DNA from 3 places in the Paenibacillus sp. FSL H8-0259 genome. Region 3 is predicted to be linked to each of the others. Evidence: riboswitches for the same ligand, from Rfam matches in the RefSeq annotation. Region 3 holds a riboswitch; each other region holds the start of a gene.
The links. Region 3 has a riboswitch for cyclic di-AMP ahead of NSU01_RS00140 (3D domain-containing protein). Riboswitches for the same ligand answer to the same signal wherever they lie in the genome.

Region 1 (9,980 bases), 2.1 Mb from region 3:
TGCTGATGAGCGAATGTCCCCCTGCTTAATCAGCAGTTGAATAAACAGCACTTAAATCACTCCATTTCATCCAAAGTAGTGAAAACTACCCCTATTAGATGTTGTTTTTCCACTTGCTTCCGCACATCGCTCAGAAATTGACGAATTAAGATACGTTTTTCCACTTGCTGGCCTGAAGAAGCCACTCCTCACTCCTACCGGAGAACACTTGGACAGCCCGACGCGGCTCGACATCATATCGCGCCAGCCTTCACTTCATTACACCACGTGCAGGGAATCTGCACGCGATACAAAAAACGCAGAGCAGCGCCACTTAATAACGGGCAACGCTGCTCTGTTGTCTTACATTTATGGGAAAACTACTTACGGGACAGCCTTTAGATCAGCAGCCACAGCGTTCATATCAGCTTATGCGCAAACCATTTGTCGCCTCTGAAGCGCCATAGAAACACAAATCCCCGGACGGCCCACTCGCAGTTCATCGCCAGCCAGACCCCCAGCACACCGTAGCCTAGGACGATCCCGAGAATGTAACCGAATACGACCCGGAACAGCCACATCGACAGCATGGAGGTGATAGAGGTGAAGCGGGAATCCCCCGCTGCCCGCAGCGCGGACGGCAGAATGAAGCTGACCGCCCACAGCGGAATCTGGGCAATAGCATTCACCAGCAGGACTACAAACAAGTCGTCAATGATCTCAGGAGGCGGAGAGAAGATTGACACCAGCGGATGGAACAGCGGCATCAGGAGCAGGGCGACCAAGGCATACGAGGCTGAACCGATCCAGAGGAAGGACTTGATGAATTTTCTGGCATCCGCCACATCCCCCCGCCCGATGCATTGGCCGACCACCGTTACGATCGTCAGCGACAATGCACTGGCCGGAATCTGAAACACCATCGCCAGCGAGCCGGCAATAGCATTGGTCGCAATCGCATAGGTGCCCATACTAACAATAAAAATCTGGGTCAGCAGCTTGCCGCCATTGAAGAACATCTGCTCAGCTGCAAATGGAATGCCGATGAACATAATTCTGCGCAGCATGGAGACCGGAACATGGAACAGGTCGCGGACCCGCACACGCAGTACCGTGTCAATCTTGAACAGGTACACCAGGGCAAAGATCATGCCCGCATACCGCGCGATATTGACCGCCAGCGTCATCCCCAGCACACCCATGTGCAGCAGGTTAATGAAGACTACGTTCAGTAGTACGTATAACAGATTCATGATCAGCGACAGCATCAGCGAAGCCCGCGTCCTGCCGACGCCGCGCAGCGCACCGCACACCGCCTGAACCACGGCGATCCCCAGATAAGAAATACTGCTGCCGATCATGTAGATCCGGGCATTATCCAGCACATCGGCGGAAGCTGTTCCGAACAGCAGGTTCAGTATCGGCGTGTGGAAGCCCATGAGCAGAAGTCCGATTCCCACGGCGATCAGCGATACCGAGGTAACCGAACCCGCCGTAGCCTGGGATACCATCCGGTCGTTGCCGCTGCCTTTGTACTGCGCAACGACCACTGTCCCGCCGGTAGCAATGGCAACGAATACGTTGATCAGGAATATATTCAGTGAATCTACCATATTCACCGCACTGACCGCCGCCATGCCGGATGAGCTGATCATCGCAGTGTTTACCAGATTAAGCCCGATGATGAAAGCCTGGTCAATCAGGATCGGAATAAATAAAGCTACAATTTGCCGGTAATCCATCCCTTCCCCGGAAAGGTACTTCTCCAGCCATTTTTTGGCCGGCAGTCGAGCCTGAAGCTGCATAAATATATCACATTCTTTTCTGTAGAATAATTGCGAGCAGACAGTACATTCCTTCCAGTTTACTACAAATCTAGCTTCACGTCTGTGACCAGTGAGAAAAACCGGCACACAAAAAAGCAATAAATCCGCAATTCTCCATTAACGAAAGAACGGCGGCTTTATTGCTGCTGTATATGAATTACTGCTCTTTATCCCGGCCAAGCAGTCCGCTGAGCGCTTCGGTCACATTCATACCGGTAAGCGTCTGAGTCAACTCAGGAACCTGGGCCATTATTTTGGCGATATCACCGGTAATTTTGTTCACGCCTGAGGTGGCTCCATCCTGGGAAATCACTGTAATCTTATCCACCTTGGCGAGCGGGGAAGCAATTTTCTCAGCCAGCTCCGGCAGTATTTTCAGGAATTCCACGGTAAGCGCAGCTTGTGTGAACTGTTTGTACGCTTCGGCTTTCTTCTCCAGGGCTCCCGCTTCCGCCGCTCCGGCCAGCTGGACAATCTCCGCATTCGCTCTCCCTTTCGCCAGCTCAGCTTCCGCCGTGGCCAGTCCGCGCTTGGTCGTTGTCGCTGCCTCGGCTTCCGCCTCAAGAATCTGCCGCTGCTTGGCGGCTTCCGCTCTCATGACCGTAGCCTGGTTCTCCGCCTGGGCAGGCTTGATCACCGTTGCCTCCAGCTCCCGCTGTCTCAGCTCGACTTCAATTTCCCGGACTGTGCGGTTGGCCTCCGCTTCCATCTGCGTGATTTTGACCTGTTCGGTAACGAGCGATTGCTTAATTTTGTTCTGCTGCAATTCATACGCAAGATCCGCCTGTGCCTTCTTCACTTCTGTCTCCAGCTTGAAATCCGCCTGCTTGATGTTCAGTTCCTTCTCAAACAGGGATTCCTTCGCGCGGGCGGCGGTTCCCGCTTCAATGGTGGCCTGATGCGCATTGGCTTTGGCAATGGAGGATTCCTTCTCCGCCTCGGCCTGCTTGATCTGAATGTCGCGTTCCGCTTCCGCCTTGGCAATGCTGGCATCGCGGCGGATGCGCTCAATTTCCGGAACCCCCATATTGTCGATATACCCTTTGTCATCCGTAATTTTCTTGATGGTGAAGCTGACGACCTCAAGCCCCATCTTGTCGAGGTCCTCCGAGCAGGTCTCCCTCATCTTGCTGTTGATTTCATCAGGCGTCTTGAGGATGGATTCCACCGTCAATTGCCCGATCAAGCCGCGCAGGTGGCCCTCCACCGAATGCAGGATAATCGTCTCGCGGTCTTCTTCCGGCCGGTCGATGAACTGCTCACTGGCCGTCAGAATAGCGGTGGGATCGCTTTTGATTTTTATCTGGGCGACCGCCTCCAGGTTGAGCTTGATGCCCTGCCGGGAGAACATCGCCTGCGCCGGAATGACATCGAAGCTCATCAGCATCATCGAGATGGTCTTATTGTTCTGGAAGCCGGGGATGACGAACGTACCGCCGCCCTGCACCACTCTTTTACCGCCGAGACCGTATACAATCATCGCCTGATTGGGCGGGACTTTTTTATAAGCGGTCACTATACTGAACAAAGCCAGCAGAATAACAACAACAATGCCCGAGATTAAATAAAGAATAACCATTTGGTCCGACACTCCCCGTCATTTATAATTCTCCGAATTCCCTCTCGAAGAGGGTTACTTCCGCCATTCCCTTATCCACCTTCAAAATAATCACCCTGTCGCCCCTCACAAGCTGCTGGCCGCTTGCTGCCCGCACTCCAATGGAGCGCATCGTTCCGTGCAGCACATATTTCATTTCCCCGGCTGCCCCATCCGCTGCAGGTACACTGATGTATCCAAGCTGCCCTGCCTGCTCATAATCCAATTCATTCATGCTGCTGTCATACCGGGTCATCACCCGGGCCAGCACTGCATACATCAGACAACCTGTCAGCAAGGCAATCATGGTGCAGATCAGCACTACTGCAAGCACGCCCATTCCGCTGAAGCGGATAAGCACATAACCGGAGCCGCCCCAGACTGTGACAAACACCATCAGCGGGAGTATAGGCACAAAGCCCGGCCCCCCGGCGTCACCGCCCCCCGCATGCAGATGACCCGTCAGGCCATGTCCGTGAAGTCCGCCGCTGAGGAGCAGGAGCAGTCCGACCCAGAAGCACACGATAAATATAGTTAAGATAACGATCACCTCCTTAGGCAGTTCAGATCACATTATAAATACACTTTCCCGTTGTTATATGAATTGTTATTTTTGATTCAGACCGTCTTCCCTGCTGCTGCACAGCAAAAAGACCACAGCAGCAACAGGGCTCTCCGTGGTCGGTTAATCGATCATGGCGCTCATCCTCTCTCTTCGAGGCTTACGGGGTTAGCTGACGGATTCGGGCAGCGAGATTGCCCTACCTTGCCGGAGCACCGTTACAGCATGCAGCAAGGATTCACCCCAGGTGAGCGGCCGCTATCTGAGCAAAAGCCGTAATCACCGTTGGTTCCCCCGTTCCCATTACTGGAATTCAGCCATTTGAGAACAGTTAAATTTCATTCGGTTGTTGATTTGAATCTTACGCCTGCAGCCATTTAATGTAAAACGCTGCGGTTGACAAAAGAAGCCAAAAATGCCGTCCCTGCATGAATGAAGGCGTATTCTTTGCTTTCGTTCTTAAGCGGCCGATGATTTACTCCTTTTTGCTCCGTTTCTCTGGAGCAGTGCTGTTACATAGCAAAGAGGCTGTCTAGTAAGCAGTGAATCTGCTTACTAGACAGCCCCGGCCGGCAAATATTATCAATACAGTATAATTTCTTTATCGTTTCTGTGCTTCCAGCTCCCGCGTAAGCTCCAGCGCTTCAATACCGGCCAGCAGTACTATGCCAATTCCGTGAGTATCGTTGAGCTGCCAGGTGAGCTGCTCCTTGTAATAGAGCTTATTGAAGGAGTAGCCTGATCCCCGGCAGACGCCGTAGACATTCCCCTGCTTGTCGATGCAGTATTCGGCAAGGGCGTGCCAGCCGCGTATTGCCGCAGCGGCGTAGGGGTGCGGCTTGAGCAGCCAGCCTCTGCGCACCCCTCTAGCGAAGGCATACACGAACATTGAAGAGCAGGATGCCTCCGCATAGGATTCAGCATCCGTCAGAACTTGATGCCATAGCCCTGCAGCATCCTGTAGCCGCAGATACCCTTCACACAGCTCCCGGAAATAATCCAGCAGCTCCGGCTGCTGCGGGTGCTGCTCCGGCAGAATCTCCAGCAGCTCGGTCAGTGAGAACAGCACCCAGCCGTTGCCTCTGCCCCAAGGCACACCGTTCGGCTTGCCGAATTTATAGTCATAGACATGGTGCATAATGCCAAGCTCCGGCTGGAACAGCCGCGCGCGGTAATGCAGAAACTGGGCCACGGCGTCATCCAGATAGGCAGCATTGCCGGTCAGCTGATAGTACCGGACCAGAAAAGGGGTGCTCATATACAAATCATCACACCACATTGTTCCCTGCATGAAATCGGTCGTGCCCCGGGTGCGGTAGAGCGCACCCGCCTCGTCACGGGACTGTGTCCCTTGAATGTAACGGGCAATGTATTCTGCCGCCCCGGCTGCTCCAGGCAGCGGCTGCACGCTGTGCGCTGCCAGCATCGCCGCACCGAATGAGCCGCAATCATCCAGGGAGTCGATTAGCGCCAGCTGCTGATTAATTCCCGGAGCGCCGTAACGGCCCGTGTCCCAGAGTGAATATTCATGAAGCCGTGTGCACTGCTCAATATGGCCTCTGGTATAAGCGGTGTAATGGGAATCATCCAGCACTGTCCCTGTGCACAGCAGCCCGTATAACGTCACGCCCAGCGGATAATTCCAGCGTCCGTACAGCGTGCTCTCCAGATACGGCCTGACCGCTCCGCCGGGGCGGTCTACCCGCCAGAAGCAGCTCTCCGCCCCTTCCCCAAAGGGAGTATCCATCATAGCCGCCGCAGCAGCCTCCGGTGCAGCCGATGCAAGGAAGGTCCCCAGATACAGCCAGGGTCCTGCCTGCCCTTCCACAGGATGCGGCAAGACCAGGTTCACGGTGTCCGCTTCCGCTTCTCCCCCTGCGTCCGCCGCTTCCAGCCGGAAGCCCCAGTCCGGGCCATCGCAGACGGCCTCGACCAGCAGATCATGGCTGCCGAAGCCCAGCGGCAGCACACATTCAAGCCCGGCACTCCCCCCGGGCTGGATGGCGGCAAGCCTGCCATCCACATAGACCCGGAGTGCCGCCACGTCCCGGCTGCGGAGGCTCAGCCGGGTGTCAGTGAAGCCCGGCGCTGTCACCGCCAGCCGGCTCCAGGCCAGCGCCTTCGCGCCGGGAACCTCGCCGAAGATACGCGCGAGATTCCCGGCGCAAGCCACGGTATCCGGCCATCCGGCCTGCGGATACCAGGCACAGCGGGACGCGAGCGCCGCTTCGGCCGCGCCGCTGCGGAATGCGCTTTGCAGCGGCTCCGCCTGGAGTGCTGCTGTTCCTCCTTGAGGAACGCCGGCGCGCTCGCACTCCGGCTGCAGCATCCATCTGCTCTGCTGCGGCGCGCTGTAAATCCAGCCCTCACAGCCGCTGCGCCCGGCTGTCGGGGCCAGGAAATGCAGCGGTGCGCCTTTCACGCTGCCCGTGCCGAAGATGCCGCCGCAGCCCGTGCCGACTGCGGTAAATTCCAGCAGCACATGGTTCCAGCCCTGGCTTAGCCCGGTCCGGAAGTAGGCCCTGCGGTCCGGAAATACATCGTCGTTCAGATTGGACTGGAACACGGCGGAGCCATTGACATAGACCGTTACCGGACCGAAGCAGCTGACAGCCAGCGGGATATCGCTCTCTGCTTCGCTCCACAGCTTGCCCCAGACATAGACAAATTCCCCGTCCTGCAGCTCCGGCAGCCGTTCCTTCAGATTCATCTCATACCGGCAGTCGGATAGCCGCGGAAAGCTGTCCTCCAGATGCACCCGGTACACCGGAGGCTGCGGCGGATTGGCACCGATATAGCGATTGGCTACGATCGCAAGCACGGATTCGGTATGCTCTCCAGCCGTACGCACGATAGAATTCTGCGGATCAAAATATGCCGGAACACCAGCCTCCACAGTCTTGCTGTTCTTCACAGTCCCGCCAGCCTCCACAGTATGCCCGCTCTTCGCTGCCTCACCACTCTTCACCGTCACCCTTCCATTGCCTGCCTCACCGCCTATCACAACGCCACCTCACCGCCGGGATAGAGGGTGGAGCTGTACAGCCGCTTGGGCTGCGGCAGCTGCCGCCCGGGATGCACCGCCTGCAGCGGGAGCGGTTCGCCGGCATAGACGGCCGCAAGCTCATCCGTATAAATAATGACCTGCTCGGTCCCGCTGCCCAGCAGGTCCCCATGCACGGCGTATCCCTGCTCGGCAAACCGGGCAACGATATTCATATAGCCGTCATAGAGCGCGGGAAGCACAGCTTCGCCCCGGCGGTAAGCCAGAATATAATCCGGCGCATCCTTCCAGAAATGACTTACGGCTTCAACGATCGTCAGCCAGCCGTCCGTGGTGCGCTCTTCCTTCCACAGCTCCTGACCGGACTGGTCCAGCAGAAACATCGCATCTTTACCGCGCAGGCCCTTGCCGTCATCTTCACGGACCATACGGTCGAGACCGGCAATCTGCAGACCCGGCAGGTCGGGACGGAACCGTCCGAGCGCCAGATGCTGCGATTCAATGGAGCCTTCATACCGCCACAGCTCATGCCCGTCACGGTCATACATCACCGTCACACTGCCGCCGATCACCAGCTCCGGCACTCCGTCTCCATTCACATCGCCGACCCACAGACAATCCGCATGATCCTCCAGATCATGGCAGCTCCACAGCCGGTTTCCGTCCGCATCCAGCAGATCATATCCGGCCATGATCTCATCACGCCCGTCTCCGTCAAGATCGAACACCCACGGATAATGCCCCACATTGCCCTGATGGGTCCAGAGCAATTCGAAGCTGGAGTTCAGTGCCCACAGCTGATGATAGCGGTCTTTGAGGATAATGTCGGAAGGATGTCCGCTGCCCTTCAGGTCGGCAATAATGATACAGTCATGGGCTTCCTTGGCCGGTAGCGGATGGACCGACTTGACCTTGCCCGTCGCCCCCTCCAGAATCTGCAGCCGGTCATCCATCACACACAGCACCTCAAGCGCGCCGTCTCCGTCAATATCGAAGATTTGGGCCGGATAATCCGACCCTGAGCTGCCTGCACCATTATCCGGCTTCCCGGTCTGCCACAACAGACGGCCCTCCAGATCATAGGCAGTCAGGCACTGCACCTGATGCGGAATATAACGGACATCCTGGCGGTTATCCGGCTGAACCAGCAGCAGCTCTGCCCTGCCGTCCCCGTCCAGATCACCGAGCAGCATTTTACATCTTGGACCGGCGGCTGAAATATCGATTCCGGCCAGCCGGTGCAGCGATTGATTCGTTTTTTTCACAGTAATTCCTCCTTATCTCTATCCCAGTCCTGTAATCAGCCTAACTCCACAGTCTGTCCTCCAGGCACCCCGACCACAGTTCCGGCAACCTCCAGCCAGACGGCAGCAGCTCCCGGATTGTATACAAAATCCCGTGCGGCAGAAAAAATCAGCCCCCGGCAGGCCTTCATATAATGAACCAGCTCCAGGTTGCTCACATACCAGATGTCGTCCCGGCCGCCGGCCATGGCACAGAAGCGCTCCATCAGCTCCCAGTTGTTATCATTGTCGAATTCGTAGCTATGGCCCCACACATACATCAGATAGAGATACTGGCGCTTATGCAGTCCTATAAAAGTCTCCCCGTGGGCAAGCAAATCCCGGTTATGGTGACAGGTGGCCTGCCACTCCAGCCAGTCCTCCGGGAGGGCGAAACCGCCGCTGCTCTGGACAGTACGGGCATATTCGATGCCCAGATGGGGCAGCAGCCCCTTGATCTCTGCCGTATAGGACCCGTTCGGATAAGACATTCCGCGGACCGGCTGGCGGATTAGCCCTTCCAGTACTTTGCGGTCCTCCATAATATCCTCAACGATATACTCCTGCGGGCAGCGTGCCAGGGTCGGATGGCTCCGCGTATGCGCGCTGACTTCATGACCGCGGTACAAGGCGGCGACTTCCTCTGCCCGAATGCGGTCCCCTTCTCCAAGCAGTCCCGAATTCAGGTGAAAGCTACCCTTGATTCCGTGCATGTTGAACAGGCCGACCAGCCGTTCATCTGCCCGTCTGCCGTCGTCATAGCTCATCGTCAGCGCCTTATGCCGGCCTTGCGGATAGCAGTAATACACTCCAGACATTACGGTTAAGCCTCCTTTACATATGAAAATGAAGATCTATATAAGACACACTTAGGATCTGAACTATATGGCTTGAACTTGTAAAAGACTTCCTCTGCAGAACCTTGCGCTAGCAGGTCTGTTGAGTGTAATAATGAGGAGCAGATAGCAGTTATAGAATGATGGCCAGTTGATGGACGCCCCCCCTTGCGGAGCAAGGATTTCGTCCATGCAGCAAGTCAGATTCTTAAGCTCACTCTATATAGTTGTATTTCCTGCACTTAAAAGACGGCAAAACACGGGTTTTGCCGGGTTAACTGTATTCTGTACAATTAAAAATGGCGAAACGTCTTCTTTTCCAAATATGAGTACTTTTAACTGCATGAAATACAATTAAAGCTCTCGCAGTGCAATAATCGATCGCTTTAGTTGCACAAAATACAGTTAAAGCTTAGGCCCTAAGGGAGCGTCACAGAAAGCCAGCATTTCAAGCAAGGAACCCGGTGCTAATACGAAAGATTACCGGTTCAATCCTCCTGCAGTGCGAAATTTCCCCTATCGCCTCTTTTTTTCTTTTCGTTCCGCCGGGCAATCAAGGAGCATAGACAACCAGATCACTATACTCTGCAATCAGCGGTGCCATTTGCCGGAAGCCGATTCTGCCGCCTGCCAGCAGCGGGCCGAAGGACGAACCGTCATCCACCCAGTGCAGCAGCGGCAATCCGTCCACGGCAAAGGTCACCGCAGGACCCTGCTTCACGACCAGCATGCGGTAGGCTCCGGTCATATCGGCAACATCCGGCAACGGATCAGCGCCTTGCGCGACAAGGTGGAAGCCGTAGCTTTTGCGCAGATTGCAGGTGTGAAAGGACCGCTCCTCTTCCCACATCCGGCGGAAATATGAGATGTGGAAAGCATTCATCTCCCCATGA
Region 2 (9,980 bases), 4.1 Mb from region 3:
CGTAAACAGAATACTTAATCTGAATAATATCCCCATTCTCCCAGTTAACATATTGAGGCGGGCAGGCGTAGACCAACGGTTTGGATTCGGATCGTGAAATTCATTCACACCTGCCCATGACGGGGTACGTGCGGATAATGAATCATAATACCAGCTAGTGCGGTTTTCTTTGGCTCCTCCTGCTAACAAACTATGGGAAATAAAATTTGTACAATCATTTGCAATGGCGCTGAAATCATAATAAGGTGCGTAGCTTGAATTTCCTGAGCTTGGATCCGTTTTGCTGCTGTTAACAATTGCATATGTAACAATATTGCTTCTGGCAGTACTGCTTACACTTGCAAGACTGGCGGAATTAGGGGTTGCAGCATTAGGATTCATTGCATCCGTCTTGTAGAGCGAAACTTCAGAATCCAGCTTATCAAAAAAATTATTTTCATTGCTTAATTTAGTTTCTAAGATTTCATTTGGTTTTTTACTGTAATCAAGCTGGTATTATAAGTTATGACTACGTTATTATCTAATACCTGATAGTCATAGACACTTACCTCCAACGAAAAGCTGGATACATCAATATCGAAACGAACATTTCTGTTTTTGATAATATCATGCTTCAAATCGACATATTGGAGCACATTTTCGTCCTTAATATATTTGGACACATTCATGTCTTGCTTCATATCAATGAAATAATAATATTCCTTCAGAAATTCCTTACCAATCTCCTCGTATTTATCCATAGTTTTGGAGGAAGACAGCTCCAAAGCGTAGGCACTCGGATTAATTTCCACGCTAAAAACAAGAAATAGTATGGCGATATGCTATTTTAACTCTTTTTTAAGAAAACTGCGGATGAGGCTCACACTGAGTTCCAGATCTTCTTCGAGCGGGAAATGCCCCGTATCTAACAAATGAACCTCCACATCTTTTAAATCCTTTTGAAAGGCTAAGGCTCCCTCCGGTCCAAAGAAAAAGTCGTTTTTACCCCACGCAGCGAGTAAAGGCGGCTGAGAGCTCCGGAAGTATTCCTGCCAGACCGGATATTGTTTCAAATTATTCTGATAATCGTAAGAGAGAGCCAGTTGAATGTCTTGATTCCCCGGACGATCCAGGGCAATTTGGTCCATATTCCAGTTATCAGGGCTTATGGCCTCAGGATTACGGGTTCCATTCACATACTGAAACTTCGTCAGTTCCGGTGTCAACAGATTGAGCATACCTTCAAGACTGGCCGGATTCCCTGGATCATTCCAAAAGGCACGCATCGGTGCCCAGGACTCTCCGATTCCTTCTTCATAAGCATTTCCGTTCTGTGAAATAATGGCTTGAACGCGTTCCGGATGCATACGGGCCAAACGGAAGCCTACCGGAGCACCGTAATCATGAACATACAGGATATATTGGTTCAGGTTCAATTGTTCAACGAATGCATTGATCAGCACGGCAAGATTGTCGAAGGTATACGTGAATTCTGAAGTTGACGGCTGATCGCTGTTCCCGAAACCGGGATAGTCCGGAGCTACGATATGGTAATCGCCTTCGAGTTCACGAATAAGGTTTCTGTACATATGCGATGAAGAAGGAAATCCATGCAGCAGAAGAAGTGTTGGCTTCTCCCTGCTCCCTGCCTCGCGGTAAAAAATATTCAAACCTTCAACTTGTGCATAGCTGTATTGTATAGTCATTGAACCAACCTCCCCATTGTTACCGGTAACCAGCTTACCTGTTCCGATACTCAATAGTATACATACAGGTCTGTATAGTTTCAAGTTATTTTTTTTAGATTTATCATTTGCGTAGTAACCGTGAGCCATTTATAATAGATAGACTGATCTGTATACTTTTGAAATACTGTGAACCGGAGGGAATCCTGTGGCTAATAAAAGTAAAAAAGAACATATCCTAACTGTCGCCTCCGACTTATTTAATAAACAGGGAATCCGGGCTACCGGTGTAGACCAGGTTGTCTCTGAATCGAACATAGCCAAAATGACGCTCTACAATCATTTCCGTTCCAAGGATGAGCTTGTCCTTTCTTATCTCATGAAGTACGATGACGAGTGGAGAAAACGGTTCGAAGACTCAGTCAACAAGAGCGCAAAAACGCCCAGAGACAAATTATTGGCTGTATTCGATATGCTCGGAGAATGGTTCGGGGAGCCGGAATTTAATGGCTGCGTGTACATTAAGACGGCAGCGGAATTCATGGATCACTCCCATCCTTACTATGAAGCAGCCCGTAATTACAAAGCTTTTATGAAAAAATACATCGATTCTGTTCTTAATGAATGTCCGTCTGTGAATCGCGAAGCCTTATCCAGCGGTCTGTCTCTGTTAGTGGAAGGCGCGATTACTGCAGCCATGCTGCAGACCGATCCCAAGCCTGCGGAGCATGCCCGGGAAACCGCCAGGGTGATCATTGATTATTATCTGCAAAGCAAATAATGAGTAAGCCGGTCCCGAAAGGGACCGGCTTCATTTAACTTTTTAAGTTAATCCCGTTTGTTCTCTACAGATTTCATACGGTTCTGATCGTCAGGCACACGGTCAACACTAAATTCCTGGCCGGCTTCTGCCTCGCCATGGGCGCTGACACTCCGGGCAAAATTGGTGAACTGCTTTTTGTGCTCATCTTGCTCGTGCTTTAGACGAAGAAGCTCCTTCGGATCCTGATTTGTCATTGTCTTAACCTCCCGGGAAATTCAAAATGCCGCGATTTACGATCATCTTTTATCAACTTTTCCATTGATTACAATGCCCTTATTCGTATGATTTATTCGTATTTCATCCTGCTCTCAATAGTCCTCCAGCTGTCCGAAAGGCCAACTGCTCACCTCGCATTGACCATATGTATCATCACCCGCAGCTATCACCGTGCCATCTGACTTAAGGCCAACGCTATGAGCGCAGCCTGCCGCAACCGCCACGATATCGCGCCAGTCACTTATATTGCATTCGCCGTGTTTATTCCAGCCTTGAGCTTCCACTGTACCGTCTGCTTTAAGACCGATGGTGTGATGACTGCCAGCCGCTATCGCAACGATATCATGCCAGCCGCTTACCTCGCATTGACCTTCATGATTCCGGCCTGCCGCCACCACCGTGCCATCTGCTCTAAGGCCGGCGGTATGAAGATAACCTGCCCCTATCGCCACGATATCGCGCCAGCTGCTAACATTGGATTGGCCATACCGGTTATTCCCCGTAATTGTCACCTTGCCGTCCCGTTTCAGTCCGGCGGTATGCCAGTCGCCAGCTGCAACCGCTATAATATCACGCCAGCTGTGTACATCGCATTGACCTTCATTATTCCGGCCAACGGCCACTACCGTGCCATCCGATTGAATGCCAACCGAACGGCGCCAACCCGCAGCAACCGCCACGATACCGTGCCAGCCGCTTACCTCACATTGATTATGCTTATTCCAGCCCACAGCGGCCACCGTACCGTCCGGTCTGAGTCCGAGGGTATGTGAATTCCCTGTATGGGCATTAGCTGCAGCGATTGCCACCATATCCTGCCAGCCGCTTACGTCACATTGACCATATTTATTGTCGCCCACAGCCATTACCGCCCCATCCGGCCTAAGCAGGACAGTATGACGGTAACCAGCTGCTATGGAAGGCACTTTTTCCACCACATTCATGAATCTCGCTCCTTCATTGAAGACTTCGGTATTATTGCGGCTCCCTCTAGAGTATCTATCCTTGGCTGTCTTATCAAGCGCGGAATCCAGATCCTACTGTGCTAAACTCACCAAGTCCGGCTGTAATTTGTTCCGCAGAACATACAGCATGATGGCCCCGACCAGGAACGCCACGACATCGGAAATGACCAGCGACCAGACCACCCCATGGAATCCGTTCAAGCGGTTGGCAATGTAGAGCACAGGAATCAGAGTAATTCCTTGAATAACTGACATAATGAAGGCGGCGGTTCCTTGTGCTGTTGCCTGGAAGATCCCCGTAAATAGCGTCGTCATTCCTGTAATGAACAGGGATAAGAATGTCACATGCAGGATGTAGCTGCCCATTTCAATCAATTGCGGGTCATTCGTGAACAGCCCGATTAAGTGGTCAGAGATCAGGTAGACAATAACGCCGAACACGACAGCTAGCGCCAGTATGGTTTTAATCGTAAATTGAATAGTATGCTTCATGCGCAACCGGTTGGCTGTAAAAGAGAAGGCAATAAGCGGCACGACGCCCTCGCTTAAGCCCATCAGGATTAACTCGGGAAATTGCAGCAATCGTGAGGAAATTCCGAAGCCCGCAATAGCCTGCTCCCCATACTCAACCAGAAAACGGTTAAAGATAAGCGACATGGCACCCATGAAGAGACTCATTACAAAGACGGGAACTCCGATTTTGAATACATTTCTTAGAATGACCTTAGTGGCCTTGAATTGTTTCAGTGAGACTGTTAAGAATCGACTCTTAAATCCTATATGATAGGCGTAATAAGCACTCGCAACCATGTTAGAAATGACCGTGGCAGACGCAACACCGATTACATCCCAGTGGAAGACGAAGATGACCAGCGCATCGAGAATTATATTCACGGCCACACTAAGCAGCATACCAATCATAGATGTTATCGCGGCTCCCTCCGAGCGGACAATACTCTCCAGTGTGAAGAACAATACGACGAAGGGTGAGCCAATAAGCATAATGGTGACGTAGTCCTTGGTAAATCCGAAGGAGTCAGGCGTTGCCCCCAGGCCATGTACGATAGAATCAATGAGCGGCAGGCCGACGGCCATCGCGATAAGACCGAGAACCAGGCTGCTGTAAAAGGCGAATGCAGATACATGCTTAACATCAGCCGTATTTTTCTCTCCCAGCAAACGGGAAATGAAGGCGCTGCTGCCGACACCAATCAGGTTACCCAGCGCCATAATGACCGCGAATAACGGTAAGGTTAAGGCAAGTGCGGTTAACATGGCAGTATTATTAAGGGTGCCTATGAAAAAGGCATTTAAAATGGAATAGATGACACTCATTGACGTTCCAAGCATCATTGGTATTGCGAAGTGCGCTACGGCTTTTGCAACCGGTGCCTTCTCAAAGTAATGAAGGTTTTCTGTATCCATGCGGTTCACCACTTTCTTCCTGTATGTTAGTCTCTATATTAGTTAGAATTCTAACTATAAATTGATTGCGAACTTTGCGCCGCACCAAACAAACCCGTAACAAATGACAATACGGGTCTCGTGAGCGGGTGTTGACTAATCGTCAGTTTCAGACTGTATTTGGTAAAATCTTTATTGCGCTGCCTTTGCCTTCAGTTCTTCGGGAAAGACAGCGCCGCTGCTGCTAATAGGAAATGCTTTACTTACTTGTCATCCGAATCACTGGAGTTGTCCTTCGAGCCGTCTCTACCATCTCTGGAAGGCCAGCCGAAGCCGTTCATGCCGCCGCCTTGACCTTCCCGGCCAAATCCGGGGAATCTTCCGCTAAAGCGTCCGTCATCCATATTTCCCCACATTCTGCTCATTTGTCCGCGCATGGCCATCAGCTTGTCGAATTCCTCTGATCCTATGCGCTCCTTAGCGGCCTCCATCCACATAGCCATTACATCACGGTCTGCATCTGTTCCTAGTTCTTCTTCTAAGGCTGTAATGACGCGGACCAGGTATTCACCGAAGGCTGCCTGTTCTTCTGGAGACAGGACTGAAAATATGCTGCCGCCCTCAACCTCCTGGCCCTCTTCCTCCCGCCCTTTCGGCGTCAGATAAATCAGCATGATGCGTTTATCTGTCTCGGAAGGCTGACGGGTAATATATTCGGCCTTCTCCAGTTTGGCCAGCAATTCATTGAGCGAGGATACACGAATGTCCAGCATATAGGATAAATCCTTGGTGCTGATTCCGTCCTTCATCCGGAGAAACGCCATGATCCTGCCTTGTCCCCGTGACGTATCTGCCATAGGGCCAACAGCGGCGTGGTTCTTCAGATGCTGTCTCTGCAGCAGCCATTGCAGCTTGGCGAGCTTGTCGTACAATTCAGCATTCATATTCATTATGAATCCTCCCAGGGATATATTTACGGTACCTGTCAATCAATGTAACGGTACCTGTTGAATTTATTATAACGGTACCTGTTATACTTGTCAAAAATTTTCTACAGGTGCCGTTAATAAATTTTCCGCTGGAAGCATTGCTGGTCTTTCAGGTAATCAAGCAGTAGCCGGTTGAAGTGCTGCGGCTGACATAAATGGCTGGGATACATGGCATCTTCCAGTATTGCCAGCGTGGCGAGCGGATATTTGGCCGCTGTTTGTCTCACCTGCTCCAGAACCCGCTCATTCTGATTGCCTGATACACAAAGAACGGGAACCTGCAGCCTTAGTGCAAACCCGTAGCTGTCCGTATGTCTTAGTGCCAGACGCTGTTTAATCAATTCTGTTGTCCGTTCATGGACAAGCTCTCTTCTCAGAATATGATACGCAGACAGCCATTTGTTATATGTAATGCGCAAAGAACGGATGAACATTTCAGCCGGAAGATAATGGGCGGCCCATGCGCAGATTTGAAAGAGCTCCAGCACTTTGCTGCCTTTGGACGTACAATCTCCTAGGATGTAATTGTCCACCAACACCAGATTAATTACCCGTTCAGGATTCAGATAGGCGAATTTCTGGGCAAGCACAGCACCGCTGGAACAAGCTACGATGACGGCCCGTTCTACGGACAGTCCATCCAATAATCCCTTCAGATCTTCACACTGCGTGTCTACAATCCGGCTGATCTCCACATCCATTTTACCGGATTGCCCATTCCCTCTTAGGTCAAACAAGATCACTTTCGCCCGCTTGCTGAAATACTCCGCCTGAGGCTCGAACAGATGATGTGAAGTCGAATAATCATGAATAAAAACAATGGGCAGACCACTGCCCGACACCTCGTAATAGAGGGTAGTTCCATTGACGTCAATATACGGCATTACCTGTGCATCCTCTCATGTCGCTTACGGAGTTAGCTGCCGGATTCGGGCTTGAAGAGTAGCCCTACTCGATTCCTCGAGATTCACCCCAGAAAACTTGGTTTCCCCGCTTCCATTACGGAACTCAGCGATTACATATATTTTTGCGGATATAGATTAACAGAAACTTCAGTATAGCCCATATTCGTCTATGAATGAATAGCTTAGGTGAATTTGCCCAACACGCGCAGAAACCAGCCGCAGTGAACCCAAAAAACAGAGCAGCGATTCTCCCGTTACTGGAGACTCACTGCTCTGCTTGCTTTAAACATCATCTATAATCAGCGGTTCAGGATGTCATCCACCTCTTTGGCGAGCGTGTCCAGGCTGTCCTGAATTGGCAGGTTCTCCAGCCAGATATCGTTGATGCGTGTGCCCATCAGATCTTCAATCTCATGGTACGTACCGGTCATCGGACGCATTTTGCTGAATTCCAGCTCATCGGAAGCGACCTTGTAGCCTGGGAAGGCGGCAATGGTCTCTTTCATCAGGTCTGTGTCCAGGGAGGTTAGACGGGTCGGAAGATATCCCGTATTGGCAGAAGCATACGCCGCCTGTTCGGTATCCGACAGCCATTTCATGAATTCAAAAGCGGCTGCTTTCTCATTATCCGTTCCCGTATTCGCCAGATACGTATTCGATCCGCCGACCGGAACGCCCCGTTTGCCGTCTTCTCCGGCAGGAATCATGGATACGCCGAGATCAATTCCACTCTCCGCGGCCATGCCGGCAAACGTTTTGTAGCCGCCGACACTGGAGAAGATCAGCGCTGTGCCCGGATTGGCAATGGAGGCATAGTAGGCATCCTTGTCCGTGACCCCGAGTACTTTGATTAGTCCCTTGGATTCCAGATCCTCAATGAAGGAGATCAGCTTCACTGCGCCTTCACTGTTGATATTGGATTTCGTCTCATCCTCATTGACCACATTAGTATCCGAGTACGAATGCAACAGCGCCTCCATCACCCAGAAGTCATAGTTGAACAGGTACATCGGCGGCTGGCCGGTAGCATCATAAGCGGTTTGCAGATAGGCCTCCAGTTCGGCAAAGGTCGCCGGTCCGTTCGGATCCAGCCCTTCTTTAGCGGCGAGCGTCTTGTTTACATACATCACGGGAACACTCCGCATATGCGGAAAGGCATACAGATCCTCGCCCAGATACAGGTTGCCGAGGTCGCCGATTTTGAAATCTGAGGTGTCGAACTTGTCCGTTTCCATGAACGGTTCCAGATTGGCAATAATGTCACTGTCGGCAAAGCCCTTAGTCATCGCCACTTCATCAATAAAAACATTCGGCAGCGTACCCGCTATGGCTGCAGCGTTGATCTTCTGCTGCATTTCCCAGTAATCGCCTTGATATTCAGCATTCACATGGATATTCAGCTCGGCTCCCTTGGTCTCGTTGAACTGGTCCACCAGATTCTGATTTACATCCTCCACGGCGGAGGTCCAGAAGTTCAGCTCGGTAACGGAATCCCCTTTCTCATAGGCCGCTACACTGGATTCGGCTTCGGTGGTGGCACAGCCTGCAAGAACGGCGGTCAGTGCAACAGTGGCGAGCAGCGGAGCTACTCTTTTTCCCCATACCTTCATTATTCGTTTCTCCTCCATGAACTGCTGTATTTGGTATTCAACATGCAAGGCCGCAGGGTATTCCCGCTACTTCACTCCCATGTAGGTGAACGCTTTGATAATCTGCTTGCGTGCAATCAGGAAGACCAGCAGAATCGGCACGATCAGCATCATATTCCCGGCCATCACGATCTGCGGGCTGAGCCCCTCCACATCCTGAAGCTTCTGAATTCCAAGCGGCAAGGTCCGGACAGCATCTGTTGTGGTCCATACGAGCGGGAAAAAGTAACTGTTCCACGTCCCGATGAACGTCAGCAGCGCGAGTGTGGACAAGGTGGGCACAGCGGCAGGCATCATGATCGTGCAGATGATTTTGAACTCACTGGCATTATCCAGACGGGCTGCCTCCAGCTGGGAATCCGGCACCTGCATGAAGGTCTGCCGCAGCATGAAGATGGCCGTACCGCTGGCAATGAAGGGCACGATGAGCGATACATAAGTGTTCAGAAGTCCGGACTTCGCAAACATCACGAAGATCGGCAGGAAGATCAGCTGGCCCGGAATCATCATGGTGGCGAGCACGATGCCGAACAGCGCATTTTTACCCTTGAATTGATATCTTGCGAATGCATAGGCTGCCGGCACAACAACGACCAGCTGGCCGAGCATCGTCCCGAGCGTAATGATCAGGGAATTGCGGGTATAATGCAGAAAGTTAATCCTCGTAAAAGCATCCCGAAAATTCTGCCATTGCAGCGAATCCACCCAGAATTTCGGCGGCATCCGGAGCACCTCGCCCAGCGTCTTGAACGCGGTGAGGATCATCCAATAGAATGGCATCAGGAAGATCACAATCAGCAGAACAGATACAATGATCCGCAGTCCTGCGCCCGGCAGCCGGACCCAAACCTTCATTTCCTCACCCCTTTAGCGGTAATGAACCCGTTTATTCAGTGCTTTGAAGTAGAAAATCGTAATCAGCCCCACGATACCCATCAGCACGACCGCCATTGCGGAGGCGTAGCCGACCCGGTAATATTCGAAGCTCTGCTTATAAATGCTGAAGATCAGCGTGTTCGTGGCATTGGACGGACCGCCCTGCGTCATGATATTGATCGTCTCGAACACCTGGAAGGAGCCGATGATATTCATCAGGATCAGGAAGAACAAGGTCGGTGAGATCATCTTCAGCGTAATTTGAAAGAAAACGGAACGCTTGGACGCATTGTCCAGAGCCGCAGCCTCATAGAGGTAACCCGGAATAGAGCCCAAGGCGGAGCAAATGATCAGCGCATTGAATCCGACGGATTTCCAGACCGAGACCAGCACCAGCGAGAACAGCGCCACATCCTTATCGGTCAGCCAGCCCACCGGCGCTGCTCCCAGCACAGACAGCAGGTAATTGAACAGCCCCGTATCCGTGTT
Region 3 (9,980 bases):
GCGCATGGCGGATGGCCTCAGGCGAGGCATTCTCCACACCTATATCCCCTTTGCGGGTAGCATCCTTCTCCGGAATGAATGCGTGCTTGCATCCGGGTACCTTGGAGGAGACAATTTTGCGAATTCGCTCTCCGGCATGATCGGGATCCGTGAGGATGATAACCCCTCTGCGTTCCATGGCTAATGTAATCTTCGCAATGACCTTGCGGTCCACTGCGGAACCGCCTGTTTCAATCGTATCCGCTTCTACGGCCCGCTTAACGGCCACGGTATCGCTTTTACCTTCGACGACAATTAATTCTTTAATCATAAATAATTTACTCCCTTACTCTAAAACGCAAAAAGAAGAGGATTCGCTCCCCTTCTTTTTGGCTAAAGAATGTATAAGTGATGAGCGGCAGCTCTCTAAATTCCGTAAGTGCTACCCCCACTATATCTTATAAACCGCTAATTTGCAAAAGACTTGCCGCTTAGTTAAGCTCCGGCTTCACAGGTCCAATCACATAGATGGTCCGCGACTTCCGGCCGAAATTACGGGCATGGCTCAGTGAATCGTAGTAAACATCCACCTTGTTGCCTTTAATGGCACCGCCGGTATCCTCTGCTCGGCGAAACCCTAATCCCTCAATGTACACCCACCAGCCAATTGGTATTACATTCGGATCCACTGCAATAGTGCGGCCTTCCGTTACGCGTGTGCCGGAGGCGGTGCGTGTTCCAATTCCCGGTTCTTCCGAGGAATAAGCCGTCATGGATACGTTTTTGATCATTTTTTTGTATTCAAAATCTACGCCTGCCTTGCTCGTGACGTTGTTGCTCTTCGCACTGACTTTGGATGATTTGGAGGTTGTTGTTGCTTTGGATGTAGTTGCAGCAGCTACAACAGGCTTCGGAACCGCTTTGGTACCGACAGCAATAACCTTATCTTTGGTTACCGTCTGAACTTCCTTGCCGACCATATTCATGGAGACTAGCTCCCCATCCTGATATATCTTCTCGATATGCTGGATGATCGCGCCCGGCTTGCCTGCCTGTGCAACTCTTACGTCTCCCTTATACAGAGAGGGGTCTGCGGTTTTGATGACCTTAAAAGGCAAGTTTACTGTCCGCTGTACGGTCTGCTTGGTAATACGGACAATCTTGACTTCCATGTCGGGTGTGACTGCGGTATCAAGCGAAGGGAAAATCTTGTCATTGCCCTCCAGGCTGTAACCCAGCTTGGTAATGGCATCTCCGAGCGAATCCTCGGTGGTGTATATGGTCTTGGTTGCACCGTCTGCAGTAAGCATAAGCTTCTGCGCACGGGTGATTACGACACGGTCGCCGTCTTGTATTTCATCACTAAGGCTAATAGATAGCTCATCATACGGCTGCAGCGAAATTTGTTCCTTTGCCAGCACATCACTGACCAGCGCTTCCCGCGTCTCCAGTGTCTGTACCTGTCCGTCTATAACTAAAATAATTTCTTTATTACTCTGACCGTGTACGTACAGCAGAATTAACAGTGCGATAACAATCGATATCACACCTGCAAGTGAAAGTACGCGAGGATTCACTTGCTTCAACCGTAATGCGAAAGACCTGCTGGATGATTGCGAATCATGGGATACCTCTGGTTGGAATACGCCCACTCTCTCCATCCTCCTTACATAGCCCCGTCGTCCAAGTTATATCAAGGTGACTGCATCATTTCTGACGAAACTAGGTTTGAGATTGCAACAGGATACGCCCGCATTGCTCCAGCGTTTCCTGCTCATGGATCGCCTGCTCGGCATAGCTACTCCGGATATCTGTTATATAACAGTATGCCGGGAACATCCGCATTATTCAAAACAAAAAAAAGCCCAAAAAAGAGTTCACAGAGGACTCTTTCGTGGCTTCTCCGGTGTCGAATACGCGGGAATGTTTATGCACGAGGTTTCCTCTCTTACTTGCGCTTACGGGGTTAGCTGTCGGGTTCGGGCATAAGAGAGACGCCCTATCTCAGGTCACCCGCTCACGGCGGTTGCCCTCAAATTCACCCCAAAGACCACGTGAAGAAATCAAATAAATTCTGCGGCAATTCTGTGTTGTACTCTATGTACGGGCATGCGGCAGGGCATTTATTGGTTCCCCCGTTCTCCATACGGAGACTCAGCGAGACGATCCATGAAATAGTGACTGTCACAGTAACAACAGCTCACTGCACTGAAAAGATGATATCCTGTTTTGATGCATGTTGTAAAGGACGATTCAACCACGTTTACGTAAAAAAATGATTAAAATATTGTAATATTCAGCCGTTTTTAGACTATAAAAGTTTAATATATCGGCTATACTTCATTTTTCACCGCTTTTTCTCCCGTTTTCAGACAATCCCAAATCGTTCCAGTGCGTTCGCATACGTAATTTCAGCCAATTCCTGTAAATCAATCCCTTTTATTGCCGCAGCTGCCTCCGCTACCAGTCTTACATGTGCGGTCTCATTCCGCTTGCCGCGGAAGGGGTGTGGAGTCAAATATGGGGAGTCCGTTTCGATCAGCAGCCGGTCCAGCGGAGTCTGGGCGAGCACCTCTTTGGGCACCCTTGCATTCTTAAACGTAATCGGTCCGCCGAAGGACAAATGGAAGCCGAGATCCAGACACATTTTGGCGCTTTCCCAGCTGCCGGAGAACGAATGCATCACGCCTCCAACCTCACCCGCTTTTTCCTCCCGCAGAATCCGGATTACATCCTCGTGGGCATCGCGGTTATGGATACAGATTGGCATCTTCAGTTCACGAGCCAGGCCAATTTGCTTGCGGAATACCTCATGCTGCACATCCTTAGGAGAGGTGTCCCAATAATAGTCAAGTCCGATCTCACCGATGGCCACTACCTTGGGATGACTGCAAAGCGAAGCGATCCATTCGAGGTCGCCCTCCTTCATACTGAATGCATCCTGTGGATGCCAGCCCACCGCTGCATAAATATAATCATATTTCTCTGCGAGCTCCATCGTTGTCGGAATCGTCTCCCGGTTGAAGCCGATATTGATCATTTTACTGACTCCGGACTCCAGCGCCCGGGCGATTACCTCCTCGCGGTCCTCGTCGAATTGCGGAGCATCCAGATGGGTATGTGTGTCGAATAACTGCATTATATTTCATCCTTTCCGCCTTGATTTCTATGATGAATTACAAGTATTTTAGGTTATTTTGCAAAAATATCTGCGATGGAGGGCGGCAGCTGTGGAAGGGCTTTCTGCAGCCTGTCCTGCGGGAAATAGAGATGGTATCTGCCTCGGTGAATCCCGCTGATTGAGCGTACAATATCCGATACCTCTGATATCTCCCGTAGCTTATCATGACGGTCCAGAAGCAGAATCTGTTTGCTGTCAAAAGCATCCCCCGGACGGAATACATCATAAGGAAGATCTGTCGGAAAATCAATTTCCAGATCATAATCAGCACGCAGTCCGGCACCGGCAAAGCTGCGGCGGATTTCGTCAATTGTCTCTGTATCCAGATGCTCCATCTCCACATATTTATACAGTTTACGATGAATAAACCGGCTGCACAAGTCGCTTAAAATTTCATCTTTCTCCAGCGTCCACTGCATGAAGGCTGTCTGCATCAAAGCCTCGTCCAGCAGCAGGTACTGCTCCACCGTTACATCCCCGCGGAACAAATCACTTAGCGGCTCAATCATGAACCGGAAACCATACTCCTCCTGCACCAGCTCCTTGGCTCTGCGGAGAATCTGGCGCAGAATAATTTCCGAGCTGCGTGTTACCGGATGGAAATAGACCTGCCAGTACATCTGATAACGTGACATCAGGTAATCCTCAATCGCATGCATCCCGGATTCTTTAACAACTACCCGGCCGTCATAGGGGCGCAGCATCCGCAGAATCCGGTCAATGTCAATGGTTCCGTAATTTACCCCTGTATAATAGGCATCACGCAAAAGATAATCCATCCGGTCCGCATCCAGCGGCCCCGACACCAAATTGACAACAATTTCATGCTCATACGTTTTGGAGATCACAGAGGCTACTTTATTGGGGAAATCCTCAGCTACATCACGCAGAATAGCGGTGATTTCTGTATCCTCCAGAATGATCCGGCAGGTCCAGTCCTCATGATCCATTTCAAAAGCTTCTTCTATAGAATGGGAAAACGGGCCATGTCCCAAATCATGCAGCAGCGCCGCACACAGGGTAAGCAGACTCTCCTCAGGCATCCAATCCTTATATCCGCTCCGTTCAAACTGCGATATAATCCGCCGGGTAATTTCATAAACACCAAGCGAATGGGAAAACCGGCTGTGTTCTGCGCCATGGAAAGTCAGATAAGAGGTACCGAGCTGGCGGATGCGCCGCAGACGCTGGAACTCCTTGGTGTTAATCAGACGCCAGATAATGGTGTCCTGGACGTGAATGTAGTTATGAACCGGATCTTTAAATACCTTCTCTTCTGTCAGCGGTTGCTTCATGAGATCAACTCCTTTGAATAATATCCATAGAAATAGGGGGGAATTACAGTTATAATAATAAATATTGTCGTACTTTGTCGAATTATGACAATTTAGCAATTTACAAATCGACAAATATTTTCGAGGTTCTTTTTGGGATATATGCCTAACCAATGGCGGTATGAATGTTTCCTTCAAAGTTTCCTTAAAATTCGCCTCAAAAAAGGTTGACTGTTTTGGGAATGGTTGGTATTATAAATATCATAAAACAGTGAACAATGTCGAATATTGACGCTTTTGATAATTGAGAGGAGCAACGATTGTAATGATGAAATCAACAGGAATTGTACGTAAGGTAGATGAGCTTGGACGGGTCGTTATTCCAATTGAATTGCGCCGCACACTGGGTATTGGAGAAAAAGATGCGCTCGAAATTTACGTGGACGGTGAGCGGATCATGCTTAAGAAATATGAGCCTGCCTGCATTTTCTGCGGTAATGCTGAGAATGTAACCTATTTCAAAGGTAAAATTGTTTGTCATGAATGTATTTCTGCTATCCCTACCCCTGTGACAAACTAAACCAAATAGGTTATAATAGGAACTAATCAAATTGTTAATTCTAACCTTTTTATATCTCCTTGGCCTCCCGTTAGCGCGGGAGGTATTTTTTTGCACTTTTTTTGGGGACTTTCCCCGGATACCCCTTTACCCTATTTAAACATTAACTATTAAATTCATACCCCTTAGATCATAACCCTTAGATCATAATCCTTAACTTCTTCTTACCCTCCCAAACCCTCCCTATAGGGAGGCCCCCAAGGGCCCCGGCCCTCTGGACACCCGGAAGCTTGGTTAACTGTGCAGATGGGGCGGAAGGAAGTCATGTTCGGCGGTGGACCGGCCCTTTTCGGACTCCCTGAAGGTGCGTCCTCAGGGCCTTGCCATGCGCAGTGTTTCGCCGCACGCTTCGCTCTTGCGGCGGTTGTGCGGCTTCGCTCTTAGGTGACGCTAGCAGTGGAACCGCTCTCCCTGCGGGAATCGCTTTAAGTCAGAGCCGATTAGCAACTTTGGTGCGTACTGGTTATTTGCCTTCATGTTACTTTCGTGCTGCGGCACGCTCTCCCTGCGGGAATCGCTATCTGTCAGAGTGGCGTTAACATTGGTGCAGCCAGTTGATACTGGAAAATGTTTAGGTGCAATATTGGATAATTGGTCTTGGAAAAACTGGATAACTGCATTCTGTGCAGTTATTTAATACCAAAGTGAGTATCTGATTAATTTAGTTGTATTTCATACAATTATATCCATACATATCCTCTAAATTATCCTTTTTCCATAAATATAAATGTATAAACTACACTTATATCTAATATAAGGAATAATTATCTCCAAATAAGTGTACAGAATACAATTATTTCATCAAACATTCTAATCTTCTGAGCGATTTCGGAGTTTATCTAACAGATGCTTAACTCGCAATAATCGTGATCAGTTACGCTATCCCCTTATTCCCGCTCCAGCAGCGCATTATAAATATCGCGCTTGGCCAAGCCACGGTCAGAGGCCGCTTTTTTCATCGCGTCTTTGCGCGTCAAGCCTGAGGTTTCATAATGGGCAACATGAGCTTCGATGCTCAGCTCCCGCCACCAGGAAGACTCGGCGAGCTCCGCCTCTTCTTTGCTCTCTCCCTCAAGCACAATTACGTACTCACCAAGCGGAGGATGCTCCTCCAGCCAGGCACAGCATTCTTCAATCGTACCGCGAAGAAACTCCTCATACCGTTTGGTCAGCTCACGGGCTAATGTAACCCGGCGGTTGCCGAAGGCTTCCTGCAAATGGACCAGCGTCTTAGCGACACGATGTGGTGACTCATAGAAGAGCAGTGTGCCTTGAGCAGCACGGAGAGGTGCCAGAACGGCCCGGATATCCTTGCGCTCTCTAGGCAGAAAACCGATAAATGTGAAGCTGGCGGTAGGTAATCCGGAAGCAATCAAAGCTGACAGCGCCGCGTTAGCTCCGGGAATCGGAATGACCGGAATTTGATGACTTACAGCCAGTGCTACCAGGTCCGCTCCAGGGTCTGAAATCGCCGGCAGGCCGGCATCGCTGACAAGGGCTAAATTTTTACCTTCTATTATATAGCGTATCAATTCAGGTCCGCTTGCCGCCTTATTATGCTCATGGTAACTGAACAGCATGGAGGGTGTAATTTCAAAATGGCTCAGTAATTTACGCGTCTGTCTTGTATCCTCTGCGGCAATAATATCGCATTCCTTCAGCGTGCGCACCGCGCGGTACGTCATATCTTCCAGATTGCCGATCGGAGTAGCCACCAGATACAGACAGCCGCATCCTTCGGGCTTTGCTCCGTCATTGTTATTTTGAAAGCTGCTTTGGCAGGTTATCGTCATTGGCTGTTATCCTCTTTGTTCCCATAATAAATATCCATTATCTCAGGGCAGTATTGATTGTCCTCATTATATACGATTAAAGGCGGTTGTAAACGCACCTCCGGCTTCCCGTCGCGCGCCGCTTCAATCAGTACCATATTCGCCTCCAGATGCGCACGGGGATGTACAAAGCGGATCAGCTTCGGCTCCAGCCGGTGCTTACGCATTAGACTGATGATATCCACCAGACGCTGCGGCTTATGTACCATACTGACTTTGCCTCCAGTGCGGACCAGCCGGACACAGGCCTGAATGACCTCCTCCAGCGTACAGCCAATTTCATGACGGGCCATGGCCTGATGTGAATTCAGCTTCAGGTCGCTCCCGTTAAGCGGCATATAAGGGGGATTAACCGTTATTGCATCATATACACCATACCTTACGGTATTATGCAGCTCCCGCAAATCACCTTCATGGATCAGCACCCGCTCCTCCAGCCTGTTCAAGGCTACACTGCGCCGGGCCATGTCGGCAAGACGGGGCTGAATTTCTATCCCTTCAATAGAAGCTTTGGTACGCGTGGTCAGCAGCATAGGGATAACCCCGTTGCCGGTGCATAGATCAAGTACTCTTCCGCGCGGCGGTATACTGGCGAACCGGGCCAGCAGCACAGCATCCATCGAGAAGCTGAATACTTCGTCACTCTGGATAATCCGCAGATCATGGGTTAGCAAGTCATCGATCCGCTCTGCACTATGCAAGGGCACCGGGGTATCGTTAAACGAATTGGTCATTGTACATTCCTCCAAATTCAAAAAAAACCGTAGGCGAAAATCTCCTACGGCTGGATATCCTCATTTATTAAGAAAAGAAAGGCAGAACAGACAATCGCCTTCCGTCCGCAAATGCCCGAAATAGACATTGCAGATGTGGAAACCTTCATGGTACAGTCTGGCCAGGTTATCGTAACCTTCTCCGACAACCTCTTCTTTGCCTTCGGCAGCCAGTATAGCCTCCGCCTCAGCAGAAAGCGCGGCCTTATCCAGAGGGGCTTCCCTTTTCAATATGATACGTAGCTGCTCATTCTCCAGACTAAGCTTCTGATTTGCTTCCATCAGCTCTTTAACCGTCTGTTTCCAATCTCCTAGAGTGGCGCGCATTTCATCCATCTGCGCTTCCATCTCCTGCATGTGTGCAAATATATTTTTCTTCTCCAAGTTTCCACCCCGAAAGTAACCTTATAATGGTTTACTTGACGACAACATCATCCATTGGAAGTTCTTTAACTTTGCCCACTTCAAACAACTGCACATGAACCGTGCGGCTTCCGGCATTGATACCTACTACTTTGCCGTCACCCAGTGAGGTTACGACGATTTTGCCTACCGCCGGCATTTCTTCCTTCGTGCTCTCATAATTATCATGCTCAAACTTCAGACAACACATCAGCCGTCCGCATAATCCCGAGATTTTGGTCGGGTTCAGCGAGAGATTCTGGTCCTTGGCCATCTTGATGGACACCGGCTCGAAATCACCCAGCCAGGAGGAGCAGCAGAGCACCCGTCCGCAAGGTCCAAGTCCGCCAAGCATCTTGGCTTCATCACGCACACCAATTTGCCGGAGCTCGATGCGGGTTCGGAAAATACTTGCCAGGTCCTTAACCAGTTCGCGGAAATCCACGCGGCCCTCGGCAGTGAAATAAAAAATGATCTTATTACGGTCAAACGTAAATTCCACATCCACGAGCTTCATTTTGAGGCCATGATCGCGGATTTTATTTAAACAGGTGGTAAAAGCGTCCTTTGCAGCACCTTTGTTCTCTTCGACCACACGGGCGTCGGTTTCACCGGCAATACGCATGACCTTCTTGAGCGGCAGTACAACGTCTGCTTCCTGCACCTCTTTTTTGCCAACGACAACCTTACCGTATTCGACCCCTCTTGCTGTCTCAACAATAACGCATTGATCGCGCTCAATCGGGAAATCAAGTGGATCAAAATAATATATTTTACCCGCTTTTTTGAAGCGGACACCTACTACGCTGTACAAAAATTAACCCCCTTGTTTGCCGGTAAAAGGAATCCTTAAGCAAGCCTGCTTCCCAGATGATTCATGCTTGTCCTTCCTCATCCGTTAAACCCGTACTTCCAGGTGCTGAAGCGTTTATCCGGAGGATTTATCATAAATAACCCGGCCTGTTAACTTTCTAACCGGATTAAGAACTGCTCCAAACACAACTGGGTATTGGTATTGGAGCGGAGCCTGCGCTTGCTCTCCACCGCAAATTCCATGTAAGCCACCCATTGTTCCGTACTCCGCTGACGGGCAGCCTTGGAAATGAAGTCTAACTGATCTATGAAAACGATACTTTCGTGCTTTCGGTACAGGAAGTAGAGCATATCTTTGAACCATAAGTGAAACATGCTGAATAGAATATCCAAATGTTCACCAAGCCCGGTCTTGAACACCTTCTGCCCTGCAGTTGCTACTGCGGAGCTGCCTTTGCCCAAAGACTCCTTTGCTAATTGTAACACTAGATTTCTCATTTCTGCAAACCAATTCTGTGCCAAAAGTTCCCTGCAGCCGTCAAGACCTGCAGTCAGTGATACCGCGCACCGTGCCAGCGGCACCGGAACCCCTTCACTGGACAGCGCCTGAAGCATAATATCCGGATGCAGCGGGCTAAAGGGAATGCGCTGGGTTCTGGACTGGATCGTCGGCAGCAGGGAACTGCTGTTATCAGAGATCAGAATTCCTACCGCAGGAGCAGGAGGCTCCTCCAGAAATTTCAGCAGACTGTTGGCGGCTTGCACCGTCATTTTGTCCGCTCCTTCTATAATATAAACCTTCGGGTTAATTCCTTCCGAGCGGTAGGAAAAAACACGCTGAAGTTCACGGATCTGGTCAATCTTAATACTCGCCCCGTCGGGCCGCAGCAATGATAAATCGGGATGGTTGCCATGCTCCACCTTACGGCACTCCAGACATTCCCCGCAGGCATCATCCTTGCACTTCGTGCAGAATATCGCTTGGGCGAACGTCATAGCCATTCTGACCTGACCGCTTCCTGGCGGGCCGGTGAACAGATAAGCATGACTTACAGCGTCCTTGCGTAAGGCATTTTGAAGCAGCCGCTTGGCATCCTCCTGGCCTAA

Region 1: it holds a riboswitch for cyclic di-AMP, as region 3 does, so the genes downstream of both, NSU01_RS09090 (hypothetical protein) here and NSU01_RS00140 (3D domain-containing protein) in region 3, are expected to answer to the same signal.
Region 2: it holds a riboswitch for cyclic di-AMP, as region 3 does, so the genes downstream of both, NSU01_RS17695 (alpha/beta hydrolase) here and NSU01_RS00140 (3D domain-containing protein) in region 3, are expected to answer to the same signal.

The regions. Positions count from the first base shown of each region.
Region 1 covers NZ_CP150147.1:2,131,558-2,141,537, reverse strand. The annotation lists gene NSU01_RS09100 (MATE family efflux transporter) at 399-1,784, opposite strand; gene NSU01_RS09095 (SPFH domain-containing protein) at 1,963-3,384, opposite strand; gene NSU01_RS09090 (hypothetical protein) at 3,407-3,952, opposite strand; cyclic di-AMP (ydaO/yuaA leader) riboswitch at 4,107-4,293, opposite strand; gene NSU01_RS09085 (glycoside hydrolase family 88 protein) at 4,566-6,968, opposite strand; gene NSU01_RS09080 (hypothetical protein) at 6,965-8,161, opposite strand; gene NSU01_RS09075 (polysaccharide deacetylase family protein) at 8,269-9,069, opposite strand; gene NSU01_RS09070 (DUF1961 family protein) at 9,641-9,980, opposite strand, start outside.
Region 2 covers NZ_CP150147.1:4,160,675-4,170,654, reverse strand. The annotation lists gene NSU01_RS17730 (amidase domain-containing protein) at 1-381, opposite strand, end outside; gene NSU01_RS17725 (alpha/beta hydrolase) at 822-1,685, opposite strand; gene NSU01_RS17720 (TetR/AcrR family transcriptional regulator) at 1,873-2,445, shown strand; gene NSU01_RS17715 (hypothetical protein) at 2,493-2,681, opposite strand; gene NSU01_RS17710 (chromosome condensation regulator) at 2,796-3,647, opposite strand; gene NSU01_RS17705 (MATE family efflux transporter) at 3,741-5,093, opposite strand; gene NSU01_RS17700 (MarR family transcriptional regulator) at 5,336-6,022, opposite strand; gene NSU01_RS17695 (alpha/beta hydrolase) at 6,136-6,945, opposite strand; cyclic di-AMP (ydaO/yuaA leader) riboswitch at 6,953-7,085, opposite strand; gene NSU01_RS17690 (extracellular solute-binding protein) at 7,266-8,576, opposite strand; gene NSU01_RS17685 (carbohydrate ABC transporter permease) at 8,643-9,470, opposite strand; gene NSU01_RS17680 (sugar ABC transporter permease) at 9,483-9,980, opposite strand, start outside.
Region 3 covers NZ_CP150147.1:22,108-32,087, reverse strand. The annotation lists gene rnmV (ribonuclease M5) at 1-310, opposite strand, end outside; gene NSU01_RS00140 (3D domain-containing protein) at 471-1,631, opposite strand; cyclic di-AMP (ydaO/yuaA leader) riboswitch at 1,920-2,149, opposite strand; gene NSU01_RS00135 (TatD family hydrolase) at 2,348-3,118, opposite strand; gene NSU01_RS00130 (HD domain-containing protein) at 3,172-4,455, opposite strand; gene NSU01_RS00125 (AbrB/MazE/SpoVT family DNA-binding domain-containing protein) at 4,760-5,014, shown strand; gene rsmI (16S rRNA (cytidine(1402)-2'-O)-methyltransferase) at 5,941-6,846, opposite strand; gene NSU01_RS00115 (tRNA1(Val) (adenine(37)-N6)-methyltransferase) at 6,843-7,619, opposite strand; gene yabA (DNA replication initiation control protein YabA) at 7,680-8,042, opposite strand; gene NSU01_RS00105 (stage 0 sporulation family protein) at 8,074-8,874, opposite strand; gene holB (DNA polymerase III subunit delta') at 9,024-9,980, opposite strand, start outside.